2 regions of the Arthrobacter sp. TmT3-37 genome follow, and region 1 is predicted to be linked to the other one. Evidence: predicted binding sites of a transcription regulator. Region 1 holds the regulator's gene; the other holds the start of a gene.
The links. The regulator Rex, encoded in region 1, represses fermentation and respiration genes when NADH is low (regulators of the CRP and FNR family bind a similar motif). The targets are predictions, from matches to a motif close to CTTGTGAANNNNTTCACAAG.

Region 1 (8,489 bases):
TTGACGCCGTAGAACGCTGCGCCCTGCGGCGCGTACTCGTCGTGGAGCGAGACGAGGTCCGCGGCCTCCTCCCGGCAGGGTGCGCAGGCGGCGTACCAGAAGTTGAGCACGGTGACCTGGCCGTCCCAGTCGGCGCTCGATACGTCCGTCCCGTCGAACAGGGTGCCGGAGACCTCGACGGGCTCACCGCGGTCCGCGGCCGCGTACTCCGTGACGGAGCCGTCCCCTGCGATGTAGTTCTTGCCGTCACCGGCCGCGGCCTGCTGTGCGAGCGGGTCCTCGGCGGCACAGGAGGTGACCACCAGGGAAACCGGCAGCACGACGGCGAGCGCCATGCCCAGTTCGAGCAGGAGGCGGCGCTTTGGGGGACGGGCGGTTGGTGTCACAGCTTCTTCCGATGATTTCTACGACGTGTAGTAATTCTATTACGCCCCGGGGACATTCGCCGCACCGGGCAGCAGGTCGGCGCAGGGCTCGGCGTAGCGCACGCGGCGAACGGAGTCACCCTCGAAGTCGAGCGACGTGACGGACGTGAGGGTGCACTCGCGCTGGCGCGGGTCGTGCCAGAGCCGGCGATGCTCAGCGGCGAGCCGTGTCACCCAGATGGGCAGCTGGTGGCTGACGAGGATCGCCTCGGCGGGACGGTCCGCCCCTCCGCCCTCCGCGAGTTCGAGGGCGCGGCGGCGGGCGTCGTGCACCCCGAGCATCACCCGCGCCGCCTGCTCGGCGTAGGGCTCCCCCCAGGACGGCCGGAACGGATTGACGAGCAGGGGCCAGTACCTCGGCTGGCGGAGCCTGCTCTTGATCCTCGACATCCCCTCGAAGCGGTTCTCGGCCTCGATGATGCGCTCATCCGTGGCGATCTCCAGGCCCAGCGCCTCGGCGAGGGGGCGCGCGGTCTCCTGGGCCCGCGTCAGGGGTGAAGCCACGAGGTGGACGATGTCGGCACCCTCGTCGCGGCGCTGCTCGAAGTGACCCGCCACCTGCAGGGCCATCTGGCGGCCCAGTTCGGAGAGGTGGAACTCCGGAAGCCTCCCGTAGAGGACGCCCTCGGGGTTATGGACCTCACCGTGGCGCACCAGGTGGACGGTTGCTCGCTGCATGGGTCCAGTTTCCCGCATGTCCCCGCACGACGGCCAATCGGGGCGCAGTGGACACCGGTACATTTACTTGAACATTCCACCGATCTGTGGAATAAAACATGCATACGCATGCTTCTATCCACTGTAAGCGTCGCCACCACCACTTCTCAGGAGTTCATCATGACTGTCCCCTCAGGCCTCACCTCCGGCACCTGGTCCTTCGATCCCGCCCACAGCGAGGTCGGATTCAGCGTCCGCCACGCCGGTATCAGCAAGGTCCGCGGCTCGTTCAAGGACGTCGATGCGTCCCTCACCGTCGGATCCTCCCTCGAGGATTCCAGCATCACGGCGACCATCAGGACCGCGTCGTTCACCTCGGGCGACGAGAACCGCGACGGGCACGTCAAGGGCGCCGACTTCTTCGACGTCGAGCAGTTCCCCGAGATGACCTTCGTCTCCACCTCCCACACCGGCTCCGGCGAGACCTACGAGATCCACGGAGACCTCACCATCCGCGGGATCACCAAGGCGGTCGTCCTCGACGCCGAGTTCAACGGCGTGGCCGTGGACCCCTTCGGCGCGACCCGCGCAGGCGTCTCCGCCTCCACCACCATCTCCCGCAAGGACTTCGGCCTGACCTGGAACGCAGCACTCGAAGCGGGCGGCGTCCTCGTCGGCGACAAGGTGACCATCACCATCGAAGCCGCCTTCGTGGCTCCCGCCGTCGTCACGGTCTAGTCCCGCATCCCGGCCGCCGGGCCGGCCGGCAGCACGCTCACGGCCGACGTCGTCCCCTGGACGGCGTCGGCCGTTGCCGTCGGCCCCTGTCCGCGGCCGCGGCCGACGAACTAGGCTGACGATGACCGCATCCACGAAAGGCACGTCCATGGGGGCTCCGGCGGGTGGATGGACATTCGAACCGCAACGGAGGACGCAGCGATGAGCACGCCACAGGACGATCCGAACGGGCAGGGCAACAGGCAGGGCGAGGGACAGCCGTGGAGCGCACCCGGCACAGGCGGTACCGGCCAGGGCGGACACGTCCGGCCCGGCGCCTACGGACAGGGCGACGGTGGGGGCCGGTACGACTACCAGTCGGCGCAGCAGCCCTCCAGCTACGCCTACCCGACGCCCCCCGCCGGGGGATCCGGCCCGGCGGACAAAGGTCCCGCACCCGCGGAGGTCCAGCGGGCGTACTACCTCATCCTGGCGGCGGGCATCCTCTACCTCGTGGCGTCCGTCGTCTCGGGCCTGACCACCCCCGTGCCGGATGCTCCGGGAGCATCCATCGGCGTGGGCCTGGGGATCGTCTTCGCGGCCCTCTTCACCGCCGTGTACATCGTGCTGGCCGTCTTCATCAGGAAGGGCCACAACTGGGCGAGGATCACTGCGACCGTGCTGGCAGGGCTGAACGTCCTGTCCGTCCTCAGCAGTTTCCTCCTCCTCCCGCTCGTGGGCCAGGCTGCAGAGGCGACCGGCCAGGCCGCGGTCCAGCCCTCAGGACTCTCGCTCGCCCTGAGCGTGATCGTCATGCTCCTCGGCGTGGCCGGCGTCGTCCTGACCTACGCGAAGCCCGCGCGGCCCTACTTCGCACCGAGGAAGCTCGGCTACTGAGCGGGACCTCCGCAGCAATACCTACTGGGCGCGGGAGATCGGATCGAGGTCCGTCTCCTGCGCCCGCTGCGCGTGATAGGCGAGGATCTGCAGTTCGGTGGACATGTCCACCTTCCGCAGCTGCACGTGCGGCGGCACCTGGAGCACCACCGGCGCGAAGCTGAGGATGCTGGAGATCCCAGCGTCCACCAGGCGGTCGCACAGCTCCTGCGCCACGGCTCCCGGCACGGACAGGACCGCCATGTTGGTGCGGGTCCGCTCCAGCACGGCCTCGAGGTCGTCGACGGCGCTCACGCGGAGGTAGCCGACCTCGGACCCGACGACGAGCTGGTCGGCGTCGAAGATCGCGACGATCTCGAAGCCGCGCGAGACGAAGCCGGAGTAGCCCGCCAGCGCGCGGCCGAGGTTGCCGGCGCCGATGATCGCCACGCGCCAGTCCAGCGTCAGCCCGAGGGCGATCGAGATCTGCCGGTTCAGGTACTGCACCTCGTACCCGACCCCCCGGGTGCCGTACGACCCCAGGTAGGAGAGGTCCTTGCGCAGCATGGGCGAATTGACCCCGGCAGCATCCGCGAGCTCCTCGGAGGACACGCGTTCGATCCCCTCGGCGAGCAGCGAGTTGAGGGCCCGCAGATAGATGGTCAGGCGGGCCACCGAGGCGGGCGGGATATGGCGTGACGAATCACCCACGGGGTGGAGGCCTGGCGTGTCCGGCGTTGTCACTGTCATCGGCTCCGTTGCTAGCACCACCGCGAGCGGGCGGTGGTTCCTGGTCCCCCGGCGTCGTCGGGGCGGAAGTAGAACCACTGTATGCCGACGACGCGGGGCCTCCAAGCCGGACCGGCACGCCCTGACAGCACCCGGAGGGCCTAGGACAGCAGCCTGCGCAGCCTCGCCTCGTCGATCGACCAGAAGTCACGCTGCACCCCACCGATGAACAGGACGGGGAGTTCCTCGGCGAACTGCTGCCCGAGTGCCGGGGCATCGGTCACGGACAGTTCCCGCCAGCCGATCCCGAGGTCCCTGGTCACACGGTCCACCACTGCGCGCGCGTCCTCGCAGAGGTGGCAGTCCGGGCGCGTGAGAAGCACGACGCCGCTTCCCGGCGCATCAGCGGTCGATTCCATGCCTCCACCGTACTGGCGGGGGCAGGCCCGCGGAGCGAAGAACTAGACTCGGAGCATGCCGGACGCCATCCAGGGCACGCAGCCCTCCCCAGAGCCTCCGGCGCCGCCTCCGGGCGAGGCCGCGTTCTTCGACGTCGACAACACCCTCATGCGGGGCGCGAGCCTGTTCCACGTAGCGCGCAAGATGTACCAGCGGAAGGCGTTCACGCTCCGTTTCGCGGCTGGACTGGCCTGGAAGCAGCTGCGCTTCATCATGCGCGGCGAGACGATGACCGACGTGGATGCGGTGCGCGAGGCCGCCCTCGCCTTCGCGATCGGGATCGCCCACGAGGACATCCTGGCCCTCGGTGAGGAGGTCTACGACGAGATGATTGCCTCGAAGATCTGGCCCGGCGCCCGCGCCCTCGCTGAACAGCACCTCTCCTCGAACCGGCAGGTCTGGCTCGTGACCGGCACGCCCGTGGAGGTTGCCGCCGTCATCTCCAGCCGGCTCGGCCTGACCGGCGCGCTCGGGACGGTGGCCGAGGTCATCGACGGGCTCTACACCGGACGGCTGGTGGGCGACTTCCTGCACGGCTCGGCGAAGGCCGCTGCCGTCCTGGCGGTCGCCGAGAGGGAGCACCTCGACCTCGCACGGTGCTGGGGCTACAGCGACTCGTACAACGACATCCCGCTGCTCACCGCTGTCGGCCACCCCGTCGCGATCAACCCGGACAGGAAGCTGCGCCGTCATGCACGCGCCAACAACTGGCCCGTCTACGACTTCCGCAGCGGTCGGCGTGCGGCCACCTTCGGCCTCAGCGCCGCCACGCTCGTCGGGTCCGTCTACGGCCTGTGGCGCGGCTTCTCACGCTTCCGGGGCCGCTGACGCCGCGGCCCGGCTCTGCCTTCTGCGCGATCCGCAGGGCCGGGGAACGACGACGGCCCGGATCCGACGCCTCGAGGGCGGGGATCCGGGCCGGTCTGCACACCCCGGCTCATGGCCGGGCGCCTGCCTACTTCTTGTTGCGGCGCTGGTGACGGGTCTTGCGAAGCAGCTTGCGGTGCTTCTTCTTCGCCATACGCTTGCGGCGCTTCTTGATAACTGAACCCATAGAGTCCTCACAAACTTGTTCTGTTGCCAGGGCGGCATCAGGCTCGTAGCCGGAAGGCCGTCCCTGGTCATGACGTCGGCACCTGCCGTCTGGCAGTCGCCCGGATGATGCAATAAATCGAGCGGGCCTAGGCCCGCCCAAAACGCTCCTTAACAGGGTACATCCGTTTGAACAACGGACTGGACGCGCGGACCCGGCCTCAGGCGCTCTCGGACTGGCCCTCGACCTGCGCGGCGAGGAGGAAGGCCTCGACCGCCGATTCGGGGACGCGGTACGAGCGGCCGAACTGCACCGCAGGGAGGTCACCGGCATGGACGAGCCGGTACACCGTCATCTTCGAGACACGCATGAGCTCGGCCACTTCCGCGACCGTCAGGAACTGCACATCCGAGAAGTTGTTCCCGTCTGCCATCTCACCACTTTTCCTTTGCACGAAGGCTGTTGTTCACCCTGAGACCGGCATCGGGGAGGACACCCCTGGAGGGACTCTCCGGCGTGTCGTCCTGAGCTGTCTGGATTTTCGCCTAAGGAACAACTCTAGTGGCTCCTGTGATCAAAGTGAAAGGACTGTGCGTCACCCAGGCGTCCGTCGTGGGAAGGCCCTACGATTCGCGACGCCGCCGCAGCTGCGACAACAGATCCGCGGCACGCTCGGCTGCGCGTCCCATGGTCCTCCCGATGGGCGGCCGGACGGCCTCGACCCCGGTCGGAGGCTGCGGGGCGGCGAGCACCGCTGCAGCCAGCACCCCGGTCTCGGCGATCTCCGCGGCCCCGGCAGCGCCGACATCCGCATCTGTCGCTGCTTCCGGCGTCGCGTCGGCCGATGCCTCCCCGGCCGGTTCCCCGAGGGCCGTACCTGCCTGCGTCGCGGACGCCTCGAAGTCGGCGAGCCAGTTCCGCACGTGGTCGAGCGGCGCCGGATCCAGCGAGTAGTACCGCTTCTGGCCCTGCGCCCTCATGGTGACCAGTCCCGCTTCCCGCAGGACCTTCAGGTGCTTCGACACCGTCGGCTGGCTCACCTGCAGCTCGACAACGAGCTCCCCCACCGCTTTGTCGCCGTCCCGCAGGTTCTTGAGGATCTGCCTGCGTGTTCCTTCGGCGATGACAGCGAAAACATCATCGATACCCATCCGCCTACCCTAGCGATATATACGCCGCCGGGCATCCTGCGACCCGACGCATCAGTCGAACCAGGGATCCAATCCGTGCAGCGGGAACACGGCCTTGCGCGTCGCCATCACCGTGCGGTCCAGGTCATCATCGGGGTCGTAGCCGACCTCCCAGGAACGCCACCACGTATCCGCACCGTCCCCCATCAGGCGGGGTGCATCGATCCCGTGCCGCTCGAGGACGTACTCGCGCCAGGCTGCGGGTACCTCGCTGCCCGGACCCAGTGCGGCGCCCGCCGCGACCGCGACGAGCAGCGTCCAGGCGCGGGGCACCACGCTCGCGAGTGCGTACCCACCCCCGCCGGTGGCGATCCACCGCCCGCCGCACAGGCGGTCCGCCAGATCCCGCACGGCGACCATCATCGCGTGCTGGGCGTCCACGCTCACCCGGAGGTTCGTCAGGGGATCCTCACGGTGGGAGTCGCAGCCGTGCTGGCTGACGATCACGTCGGGCGCGAAGGCCCCGGCGAGCTGCGGCACGACGGCGTGGAAGGCCCGCAGGACGGCGGCATCGCCCGCGACGGTCGGCAGCGCCACATTGACGGCGTAGCCCTCGGCGCCGGGCCCTCCCGTCTCGTTGGCGAAGCCCGTGCCCGGGAAGAGGCTCATGCCCGTCTCGTGGAGGGAGATCGTCATGACGCGGCGGTCGTCCCAGAAGATGCTCTGCGTCCCGTCCCCGTGGTGGGCGTCGACGTCGATATAGAGGACGCGCTGCGCGCCGCGGTCGAGCAGCCGCTGGACGGAGGCGGCGGCGTCGTTGTAGATGCAGAAGCCGCTGGCCCGCGAGCGCGCTGCATGGTGCATGCCGCCGCCGAAGTTGACCGCCCGCACGGTCGTGCCCTGCAGGATGGCATCGGCGGCACCGAGCGAACCACCGGCCAGACGGGCACTGGCCTCGTGCATCCCGGCGAAGGCGGGATTGTCCTCCGTGCCGAGTCCGTGCGCGGCGTCGGATCTGTCCGGATTGCTGCTGACGAGCCGGACGGCGCTGATGTAGTCGGGGCTGTGGACGCAGGCGAGGTCCTCGTCCGATGCCACGAAGGGCCGCGCGACCGTCACGCCCCGGCGGTCGAGCAGTCCGCAGTCCCGCGTGAGGCGGGCCGTCAGGTGCAGCCTCTCCGGATTCATGGGGTGCAGGCCACCGAAGTCGTAGGCCAGCATCGAATCGTCCCAGACGACCTGGAGGGGTACCGCTGGCCCGGAGTGCGTAGACATCCCTGCAAGGCTACGCGATGGCGGATATTCCGACGATGCCCGCGGGTGAGATGCTTTACTACTGCAGGAAGACAACAAGGGGCGGTCACCGTGCCGCTTCGGCGGGAGGACCGGCAGACGGGGCAGAGCGGGCGTCAATGCTAAGTCAACAGCCGCGGTGGCTGAAGGACGATCAGAACGGATACTTCAGGCTGCTGGCCTCGATCCGTGACTTCGTCGACTCCTTCGCCAACAGCTCTCCCGCGCGGCTCGCCCTGTTCATCTTCAGCGGCGTCATCCTGCTGTTCACCGCGCTCCTGAGCCTGCCGATCGCGACCACCAGCGGCGAGGTCACGGTCCTGCACGACGCCTTCTTCACCGCGGTGTCCGCCGTCTGCGTCACCGGGCTCACGGTCGTCTCCACGGCCACCCACTGGTCCTTCTTCGGGCAGCTGGTGATCCTGCTCGGCATCTTCATCGGCGGACTGGGCACCCTCACGCTCGCATCCCTGCTCGCGCTCATCGTGAGCAAGCGGCTCGGCGTGCGCGGCAAGCTGCTGGCCCAGGAGGCGCTGAACAACGCCAGCCGCCTGGGGGAGATCGGCACGCTCCTGCGGATCGTCATCGTCACCTCCGTGGTCATCGAGATCGTGCTCGCCGTCGTCCTCATCCCCCGCTTCATGATCCTCGGCGAACCGTGGTGGCAGGCGCTGTGGCACGGGATCTTCTACTCGATCTCCGCCTTCAACAATGCGGGATTCACACCGCACAGCGACGGGCTGGTGCCCTACGAGACGGACCTCTGGATCCTGACACCGCTCATGGTCGGCGTGTTCCTCGGCAGCCTCGGGTTCCCCGTGGTCATGGTGCTCGTCCAGGTGCGCCACCGGTTCAGCAAGTGGACGCTCCACGCCAAGCTCACCGTGTCCGTGTCGCTGATCCTCCTCGTCGCGGGGACGTTCGGCTGGGGCTTCCTCGAGTGGGAGAACGACCGCACGATCTCCGGACTCAGCGTGGTCGACAAGAGCATCCACGCCCTGTTCGCCTCCGTGATGACACGCTCCGGCGGGTTCAACCTCGTGGACCAGAACGACATGAACACGACGACGATGCTCCTCACGGACGCGCTCATGTTCGCGGGCGGCGGGTCCGCGTCCACGGCCGGCGGCATCAAGGTCACCACGATCGCGGTCATGTTCCTCGCGATCG
Region 2 (8,489 bases), on a different contig from region 1:
CGGTGACGAGTCGGTCGAGGCCCACGGAGACCTTCGCGCCCCAGGCGAAGTCCTCGTCGAGGACGGACCCGTCCACGGTGAACAGGCTCCGGGCCAGGGCTACGCGCTCGCGCACCTGCTCATCGGTCACCTCGCCGACGAACTCGCGGAGGTCGTCGAACTCGACGACCTCGACGTGCGAGCCGAACGTCGTCGACACCGTGGTGAGGTCGGTGGAGACGTCGAGCATCCCCGGGTAGACATGGCCCATGAGCCCGTGGCGGGCGTGCCGCAGCCGGCCACGGACCCCGGCCGCGTGGACCCACTGGTCGATGCGCTGCCACGCCGATTCCTGCTTCAGGTGTCCGGAGACGGAGCGGAAGGGGATGCCGGCCCGCCGGAAGACGTTGGCGACCTCGGGCACGGGGCACTGGCCGCAGTAGGCGAGCCACTTCCCGGTGTCGAAGTTCGCATGGTCCATGGCCTCGGTGGGCTGCAGGTCGATCACGAGGACCGGCGTCCCGGACCGTTGGGCGATCGGGAGCACCATCGAGGACGTCAGGTACGTGGTCAGGAAGATGACGATCAGATCGCAGTCCGCGCGTCGCAGCTGCTCCGCGGCGAGCGCCGCCTCGCGTGCATCGGAGACGAAGCCGACGTCGGTCACCTCGGCGTCGAGCTCGCCGAACCGGGCGGTGACGTAGCGCGCCGACTCCTGCAGCTGCGGCAGCAGGTCGGGGAACTGCGGCCAGTACGCGCCGAGGCCACCCGAGACGAGACCGAGGCGGGTCGGACGACGACGGACCGGCTCGAGCAGCCCCGAGAGGGCCAGTGGGGCGGTGGGCCCGACCGCGGGATCGGTGGTCATGGTGCTCCTGGGACGACGGGTAGGACGACGGGTGGGACGACGGGTGGGACAACCGGAAGGTCGGCGGGTGCGACGACGGGACGTGGAGAGGACGGGACGGGAATGGGCGGGGCGCCCGCGAAGGCACCCCGCCCGACGGACGACTAGAAGTCGTAGTCGTCGATGTTCTCCGCGTTGAACTGCGTGGGCGGTCCGACGAGGACCACTCCGCCCTCACCGATCTCACGCTCGCCGAGCTCGCCGGCCTCGAAGGTGTCACCGGTCTTCCCGGTGATGTCGCCGTCGGCCAGCGCCTTGCCCGCGAAGGCCGCCACGTAGCCGAGCTGTGCCGGGTCCCAGAGGGCGAACTCGGTGACGGTCCCGTCCTTGACGAACGGGCGCATCTCGTTCGGCAGGCCGAGGCCGGTGAGCGCGACCTTGCCCTTGTACTCCGAGGTGGAGAGGTACCGGGCGGTCGCCGCGATGCCGACCGTGGTGGGCGAGATGATGCCCTTCAGGTCCGGGTACGCCTGCAGGAGGCCCTGCGCCTCCTGGAAGGACTTGGTGTCGTCGTCGTCGCCGTAGACCTTGGCGACCAGTTCGATGTTCGCGTAGTCGGGGTTGGACGCCAGCTCCTCCTCCATGAACTTGATCCACTCGTTCTGGTTGGTGGCATTGGCCGTGGCCGACAGGATGGCGATCTCGCCTTCCCCGCCGATCTGCTCGGAGATCAGTTCGAGCTGGATCAGGGCCACGTCCTTCGCGTCGACCTGGCTGACGAAGAGGTCCCGGTAGTCGGGATTGGTGTCGGAGTCGAACGCGACGATCTTCGAACCCGCGGTGCGGGCTTCCTCGAGGGCCGGTCCGACGGCATCGGGATCGTTCGCGGCGATCACGATCACGTTGGTGCCGCGCTGGGTCTCGGCGTTGATGAAGGACACCTGGCTCGACGCACTGGCGTCCAGCGGACCGACCACCTCGGAGGAGGCGAACCCTGCCTCCGTCGCGCCGTCCTCGCCGCCGCCCAGGACCACGTCGGTGTAGGGGTTGTTGAGCTGCTTGGGGATGAACGTGATCGTCTGCTCGCCGTCCGACCCGCTGCCACCCTCGCTGCCGCCGCCCTCGGAGGCAGCGCCGCCGCCGCAGGCGCTGAGGACCAGCGCGGCGCTCGTTGCCAGGGCCGCGAGAGCCGCCCGGCGTCCGGTGGATCCGGAATGGATGAACCTCATTGTTTCTTCCTTTCGATGGGCGCTGGGAACCAGACGCCGGGTGCAACCCCAGGGGGACGGCCTAGGGAAGTGGAGCAGTGCGGACACGCCTGGCATGGCGGGCCCCCTTGATGGCGGACGCGATGTTCGGCGCCACCACCGAGATGATGAGCAAGGAGCCCGTCACGATGATGAGGACCACCTCGGAGACGCGGTCCAGCTTCAGGGCGTAGTTGATGGTGCCGATCAGCAGCACACCGGCGAGCACACCCGGGATGGAGCCCTTGCCGCCGAAGATCGACACGCCGCCGAGCAGTACCGCCGCGATGACGGCGAGTTCGAGGCCGCTCGCGTTGTCGCTGCGGGCGCTGGAGTACCGCAGGGTCCAGTAGATGCCCGCGAGCGCCGACACGGTGCCGGTGGCCAGGTACAGCAGGAACTTGGAGCGTGCGACGTCGATCCCGACGAACGTCGCCGCTTCCTTGCTGTAGCCGAGGGCGAAGAGCCCGCGGCCGAAGGGCGTGAAGTGCAGGACGACGGCGAAGGCGATGATGAGCAGGACGACGCCGACCATGACGGTGGGGATGCCCGTCCCGCCGATCTTCGAGGTGAAGAAGGCGGTGAGGCCGGGAGGGAAGTTCGCCACGGCGTTGTCGCCGATCACCACGAGCGCCAGGCCCCGGAACAGGGCGAGCGTGCCGATGGTGACGGCGAGGGACGGTAGGCCGAGATACGCGATGAGCACCCCGTTGAAGGCGCCCGCGACGAGGCCTGCCAGCACGCAGATCACCAGGACGAGCGCGATCGGCATGCCGCCCTGCCAGAGGACTCCCATGAGGGCGCTGGTGAGGCCGGCGATGCTCGCGACCGAGAGGTCGATCTCCCCCGAGATGATGACGAGCGTCATCGGCAGGGCGATGAGCAGGGTCGGGATGACATCGAGGAGCAGGAAGCCCACGGTGACCGGCGAGGCGAACCGCGGGATCACGAGGCTCGCGTAGATCACGACGACGAGCAGCACGTAGATCATGACGGCGTCCCGTCCGAGCAGGATCCGGGCGGCACCGGTGCGCCCCTTGGGGACCGCCAGCACCGTGGAGGTGTCGCCTGCGGCCCGCCCCGGCTTCTGGCGCTTCTCCGCCCGCGGCCTGGTGCTTCCGGGTGTTGCGGCCATGCGCCTGCCTTTCATTGGAGAGCCGGTCTCCGGCTCGTGCGCTTCGGGCTGGACGGCGGTCGGTGCACCTGAGGGATCAGACATTGCGGGCCTCCGCGATCCGGAGCTTGCGCGCCGACCGCACACCGGCGATCCGGTCGATGACGACGGCGGCGAGGATCAGGATGCCCACGATGGCCTGCTGCCAGAACTTGTCCACGCGCAGCGCGGTCAGGGCGCTCGTGATGGTGGTCAGCAGTAGGGCGCCGATGGCGGCCCCCACGACGGTGCCGCTGCCACCGAAGATAGCGACACCGCCCACCACCGCGGCGGCGACGACGTCGAGTTCGAGGCCCGACCCCGTCGTCGCACCCACCGAGTTGAAGCGGCTCGCGTACAGCACGCCGGCCAGGCCCGCGAGCAGGCCGTTGACGACGAAGGCGAGCAGCACCCGGCGCGTCACGGGGATGCCGAAGAGCCGTGCGGCGTCGGGCTCGGACCCGATGGCGTAGAGGTCGCGGCCCGGTCTGGTGCCGAGCATGTAGACGGCCACGATCGCGACGACGACCACCGCGATCAGGGTGATCACGGGGAACCCGAGGACCGTGTCCACCGAGAGGTTGCCGAAGGCCTCGGGACGGTCGCCCGCGAAGTACTGTGTACCGCCGGCCCAGGCGTTGTTGATTCCGCGGAAGATGTAGAGCGTCCCGAGCGTGATGACGAGTGCCGGGACCTTCGCGATGGTGATCAGCAGGCCGTTGAGCGCACCGAGCACCGCGCCGAAGAGCATGCCGAGGACGAACACCGCGATGATCGGCAGGTCCGGTGCTGCAACGAAGATGCTCCCCGTCCCGAACGCCACGAGCCCGAGGATGGACCCGACGGACAGGTCGATGTTCCGGGTGATGATCACGAGTGTCTGTCCGACGGCGAGGATCATCAGGATGGTGGCGTTCAGGAGCAGGTCCTTGATGCCCTGCTCGCTGAGGAAGAGCGGATTGATGGCCGCGGTCACTGCGACGAGCACCACGAGGGCGAGGATCACCGGGAGCTCGCGGAGCCGGAGGAAGGATGCGAACGCCGAGGGCCGCCCGTGCCCCGGGGTGGAGTGCGCGGGAGCCGCGCCTACCGCACCGTCGACGCTCATCGTGCGGCCTCCAGGGATGCGGTGGCGGCGTGCATGACGGTCTCGGCGGTGGCTTCGGCGCGGTCGAGGCGGCCGGTGATCCGGCCTTCCCGCATCACCAGGACGCGGTCGGCCATGCCGAGCACCTCGGGGAGTTCCGACGAGATCATGAGGATCGCGATCCCCCGGCCCGCGAGCTCGGAGATGAGGCGGTGCACCTCGCTCTTGGTCCCGACGTCGATCCCCCGCGTGGGCTCGTCGATGATGAGGAGCTTGGGATCCGTGGCGAGCCACTTGGCGAGCACGACCTTCTGCTGGTTGCCGCCGGACAGGGTGGAGACGGCGTGCTCGGGTGAGCCGGCCTTGACCTGGAGCCGTTTGCCCCAGGTCTGGGCGGCCTCGCGCTCAGCCCGTCCACTGATGATGCCGAACCTGGCGAGCGAGTGGCGGAGCGTGAGGGCCGCATTCCGCTCGACGGACAGCTCCATGACCAGGCCCTGCTTCCTGCGGTCCTCGGGGACGAAGCCGATCCCGGCGTCGATCGCGGCCCGGGGGTCCTTGCGGCGCAGCGGGCGACCGGACATCTCGACGGTGCCCGACTCGTACCGGTCGATGCCGAACACGGCCCGTGCCACCTCCGTGCGCCCCGCCCCCACCAGCCCGGACAGGGCGACGATCTCGCCGGCCCGCACCTCGAAGTCGATGTCGTGGAAGACACCGGGGCGTGTCAGCCCGCTCACGCGCAGGACGACGTCGCCGGTCTCGGTCTCGGTCTTGGGGAACAGCGCGTCGATGTCGCGGCCCACCATCTCGCGGACGATCGCCTGGACCGACGTCGCCTCCGTCGCGTGGGTGGCGATGTAGGTGCCGTCCCGCATGACGGTGATGCGGTCGCACAGCCCGAAGACCTCCTCGAAGCGGTGCGAGATGAAGAGGATGCCGCTGCCTGCATCGCGCAGGCGGCGGGCGACGGCGAAGAGGCGGTCCACCTCGACCCCGCTCAATGCGGCGGTCGGCTCGTCCATGACCAGGATGCGCGCATCGAGGGAGATGGCCTTCGCGATCTCGATGATCTGCTGGTCCGCGATCGAGAGTCCCTCCGCCACGCGGTCCGGATCGATCGGGACGCCGAGCTGGTCGAAGAGGTCCTTCGCGCGGCGGCGCATCTCCGTGCGGCTGATGAGGCCCAGGCGCCCCTTCGGCTGACGGCCGATGAAGATGTTCTCGGCGACCGTGAGGTCGGGGAAGAGCGTGGGCTCCTGATAGATGACGGAGATGCCGGCCGCCTTGCTGTCCGCGACGTTGCGGAAACTCACGGGCTGTCCCCCGACGAGGAACTCCCCGGCATCGGGCTGGTGGACGCCGGCGAGGATCTTCACGAGCGTCGACTTCCCGGCGCCGTTCTCACCCACCAGTGCGTGGATCTCGCCGGCGGCGAGGTCGATGGTCCCGTCCGCCAGGGCGACGACCGGACCGAACGTCTTCAGTGCCCCTCGGAGCGTCAGCACGGGCGTGCGTGCCGGTGCGGCGGGGTCAGGGGTCTCCCCGCCGTGGCCATCAGGATGCGTCACTGCAATCTCCTCGGGAAAAATGAATCGTTTCAGAGCAACGGTTCATACCGAATAGTAGGCGTGACCCAGATCACCGTCAACAGCCCGGATCGAACGGCGATCTCATCCTGCGGCCGGTGCCGGCGATCCTGCGGCCGGAGCGAGCGCGGTGGTGCTCCCGCGTTCCACGAGCTCGGGGTCGAAGATCACCTGCCGCCGCCGCGAGGCCGGCCGCTCGATCTCCTCGAGCAGGAGCTCGACGGCCGTGCGCCCCATGAGTTCCGTGGGCTTGCGGACGCTCGTGAGGGGGACGACGGCGGAGGCGGAGAAGTCGATGTCGTCGTACCCGATGAGCGCCAGGTCCTCGGGGATCCGGAGGCCGCGGATCAGCAGGACCGCCTGCATGACGCCGATGGCGAGGAGATCGTTGGCGCAGAAGATCCCGTCGGGCAGCTCCCCCGCCCGGCGCTGCGCGATCGCCTCCCCGACGTCGCGGCCCGCGAGGACCGTCATGGCATCCGCCTCGACGACCTCCAGCACCGCCCCGTCGTGCTCCTCCACGGCCTGGCGTGCCCCCGTCAACCGGTCGGCCACCTGGCGGTAGTCCGCCCTGGTACCCACGAAGACGATCCGCCGCCGCCCTGCCGCCAGCAGGTGCCGCACCGCCATGTACCCGCCGGCGACGTCGTCCACCGACACCGAACTGCAGCGGCGCTGCGGATCGACGCGGTCCACGAGCACCACGGGCATGCCGCGCTTGCGCAGCGCCTCGACGCGGGGACCCACGTCGCCGACCGGGGAGATGAGCATCCCCTGGACGCGCTGCTGCTCGAAGACGTCGATGTACCTCGCCTCACGTCCGGCGTCCTGGCCGCTGTCCCCCAGCACCACCGTGCTGCCGTTCTCGGCGGCGCAGTCCTCGGCGGCACGCGCCAGGGACGAGAAGAAGGGGTTGCCGACGTCGAGCACGATCAGGCCGATGGTGCGGCTCTGGCCCGCCCTCAACTGCCGGGCGGCGTCGTTGCGCACGAACCCGAGGTCGTCGATCGCCCCCTGGACGCGCTCGCGCGTGGCAGCGGAGACTCGCGCGGGGTGGTTCAGCACGTTGGAGACCGTGCCGATCGCCACACCCGCCCGGTCGGCAACGTCCTTGATGCTGACTGGTCGGCTGTCCATGGAATCCTCGAAGCTCGGGTCCGGTCCGGACTGCGGGGCCGGAAGGACTGTTGACACTCGGTCTAGGGCAAGGATAACTTTGAAACGTGCTAATGAAACGATTCAAAGGCACGGCAATTCTGGTTACCTCTCCCGACCCGTCCGGGGTGGAGGAAGATCCCGAAGAAATCGCCGCCCGAGGTGTGATGGAGCACCCGGTCGCCATCACGCTGGAGAGAGTACATGACTGTCATCGACGACATTTCGGCGGAGCTGGAGCAGCTCGCCATCGAGGTGCCCTCCTGGGCCTACGGCAATTCCGGAACCCGGTTCAAGGTGTTCGCCACCCCGGGCACGCCGCGAACGGTGCAGGAGAAGATCGCGGACGCGGGCATGGTCAACAAGCTGACGGGCCTGGCCCCGAGCGTGGCCCTGCACATCCCGTGGGACACGGTGGATGACTACGGGATCCTCGCCGAGCACGCTGCGGAGCACGGCGTGAAACTGGGAACCATCAACAGCAACACGTTCCAGGACGACGACTACAAGTTCGGCAGCCTCACGCACAGCGACGCGACGGTACGGAACAAGGCGATCGACCACATGTACGAGTGCATCGAGGTCATGGACGTCACCGGTTCCCGAGACCTGAAGATCTGGCTCGCGGACGGCTCCAACTACCCCGGCCAGGCCGACATGCGCTCCCGCCAGGACTGGCTGCAGGACTCGCTGCGGAAGGTCTACGACCGCCTCGGAGAGGACCAGCGCCTGGTGCTGGAGTACAAGTTCTTCGAGCCGGCGTTCTACCACACGGACGTCCCCGACTGGGGCACCTCCTACGCACACTGCCTGCAGCTCGGCGAGAAGGCCCTCGTCTGCCTCGACACCGGCCACCACGCTCCCGGGACCAACATCGAATTCATCGTCGCCCAGTTGATCCGCCTCGGGAAGCTCGGGTCCTTCGACTTCAACTCGCGCTTCTACGCGGACGACGACCTGATCGTGGGAGCCGCGGATCCGTTCCAGCTGTTCCGCATCATGGCCGAGGTGGTCCGCGGTGGCGGCCTCTCGCCCGAGAGCGGGATCGCCCTCATGCTCGACCAGTGCCACAACCTGGAGGAGAAGATCCCCGGCCAGATCCGCTCCGTGCTCAACGTGCAGGAGATGACGGCGCGGGCCCTGCTCGTCGACCGTGCCGCGCTGACCGCCGCGCAGGAATCCGGCGACGTGCTGGCCGCCAACGCGATCCTGATGGACGCCTTCTACACCGACGTCCGCCCGGGCCTGGCCTCCTGGCGTGAATCGAACGGCCTCCCGGCCGACCCGATGGACGCCTACCGCGCCAGCGGCTACCAGGACCGGATCAACAGCGAGCGACAGGGCGGCCAGCAGGCCGGATGGGGAGCATGACAGTGACGACGACGACAGGGCCCGCGACCGGCGCCACCACGAACCCGACGGTCAATCAGAC

Region 2: a site for Rex is predicted at 7,129-7,148, ahead of rhaI (L-rhamnose isomerase). Genes of this name have one in related genera too.

The regions. Positions count from the first base shown of each region.
Region 1 covers NZ_JBTNDU010000001.1:558,424-566,912, forward strand. The annotation lists gene ACX80U_RS02655 (TlpA family protein disulfide reductase) at 1-335, opposite strand, end outside; gene ACX80U_RS02660 (histidine phosphatase family protein) at 426-1,103, opposite strand; gene ACX80U_RS02665 (YceI family protein) at 1,263-1,820, shown strand; gene ACX80U_RS02670 (hypothetical protein) at 2,022-2,696, shown strand; gene ACX80U_RS02675 (redox-sensing transcriptional repressor Rex) at 2,718-3,425, opposite strand; gene ACX80U_RS02680 (glutaredoxin family protein) at 3,566-3,823, opposite strand; gene ACX80U_RS02685 (HAD family hydrolase) at 3,879-4,691, shown strand; gene ACX80U_RS02690 (30S ribosomal protein bS22) at 4,819-4,917, opposite strand; gene ACX80U_RS02695 (helix-turn-helix domain-containing protein) at 5,117-5,329, opposite strand; gene ACX80U_RS02700 (ArsR/SmtB family transcription factor) at 5,520-6,047, opposite strand; gene ACX80U_RS02705 (acetoin utilization protein AcuC) at 6,099-7,301, opposite strand; gene ACX80U_RS02710 (potassium transporter TrkG) at 7,439-8,489, shown strand, end outside.
Region 2 covers NZ_JBTNDU010000014.1:61,085-69,573, reverse strand. The annotation lists gene ACX80U_RS15220 (arabinose isomerase) at 1-847, opposite strand, end outside; gene rhaS (rhamnose ABC transporter substrate-binding protein) at 991-2,055, opposite strand; gene ACX80U_RS15210 (ABC transporter permease) at 2,117-3,208, opposite strand; gene ACX80U_RS15205 (ABC transporter permease subunit) at 3,285-4,334, opposite strand; gene ACX80U_RS15200 (sugar ABC transporter ATP-binding protein) at 4,331-5,884, opposite strand; gene ACX80U_RS15195 (substrate-binding domain-containing protein) at 5,987-7,039, opposite strand; gene rhaI (L-rhamnose isomerase) at 7,262-8,428, shown strand; gene ACX80U_RS15185 (bifunctional aldolase/short-chain dehydrogenase) at 8,431-8,489, shown strand, end outside.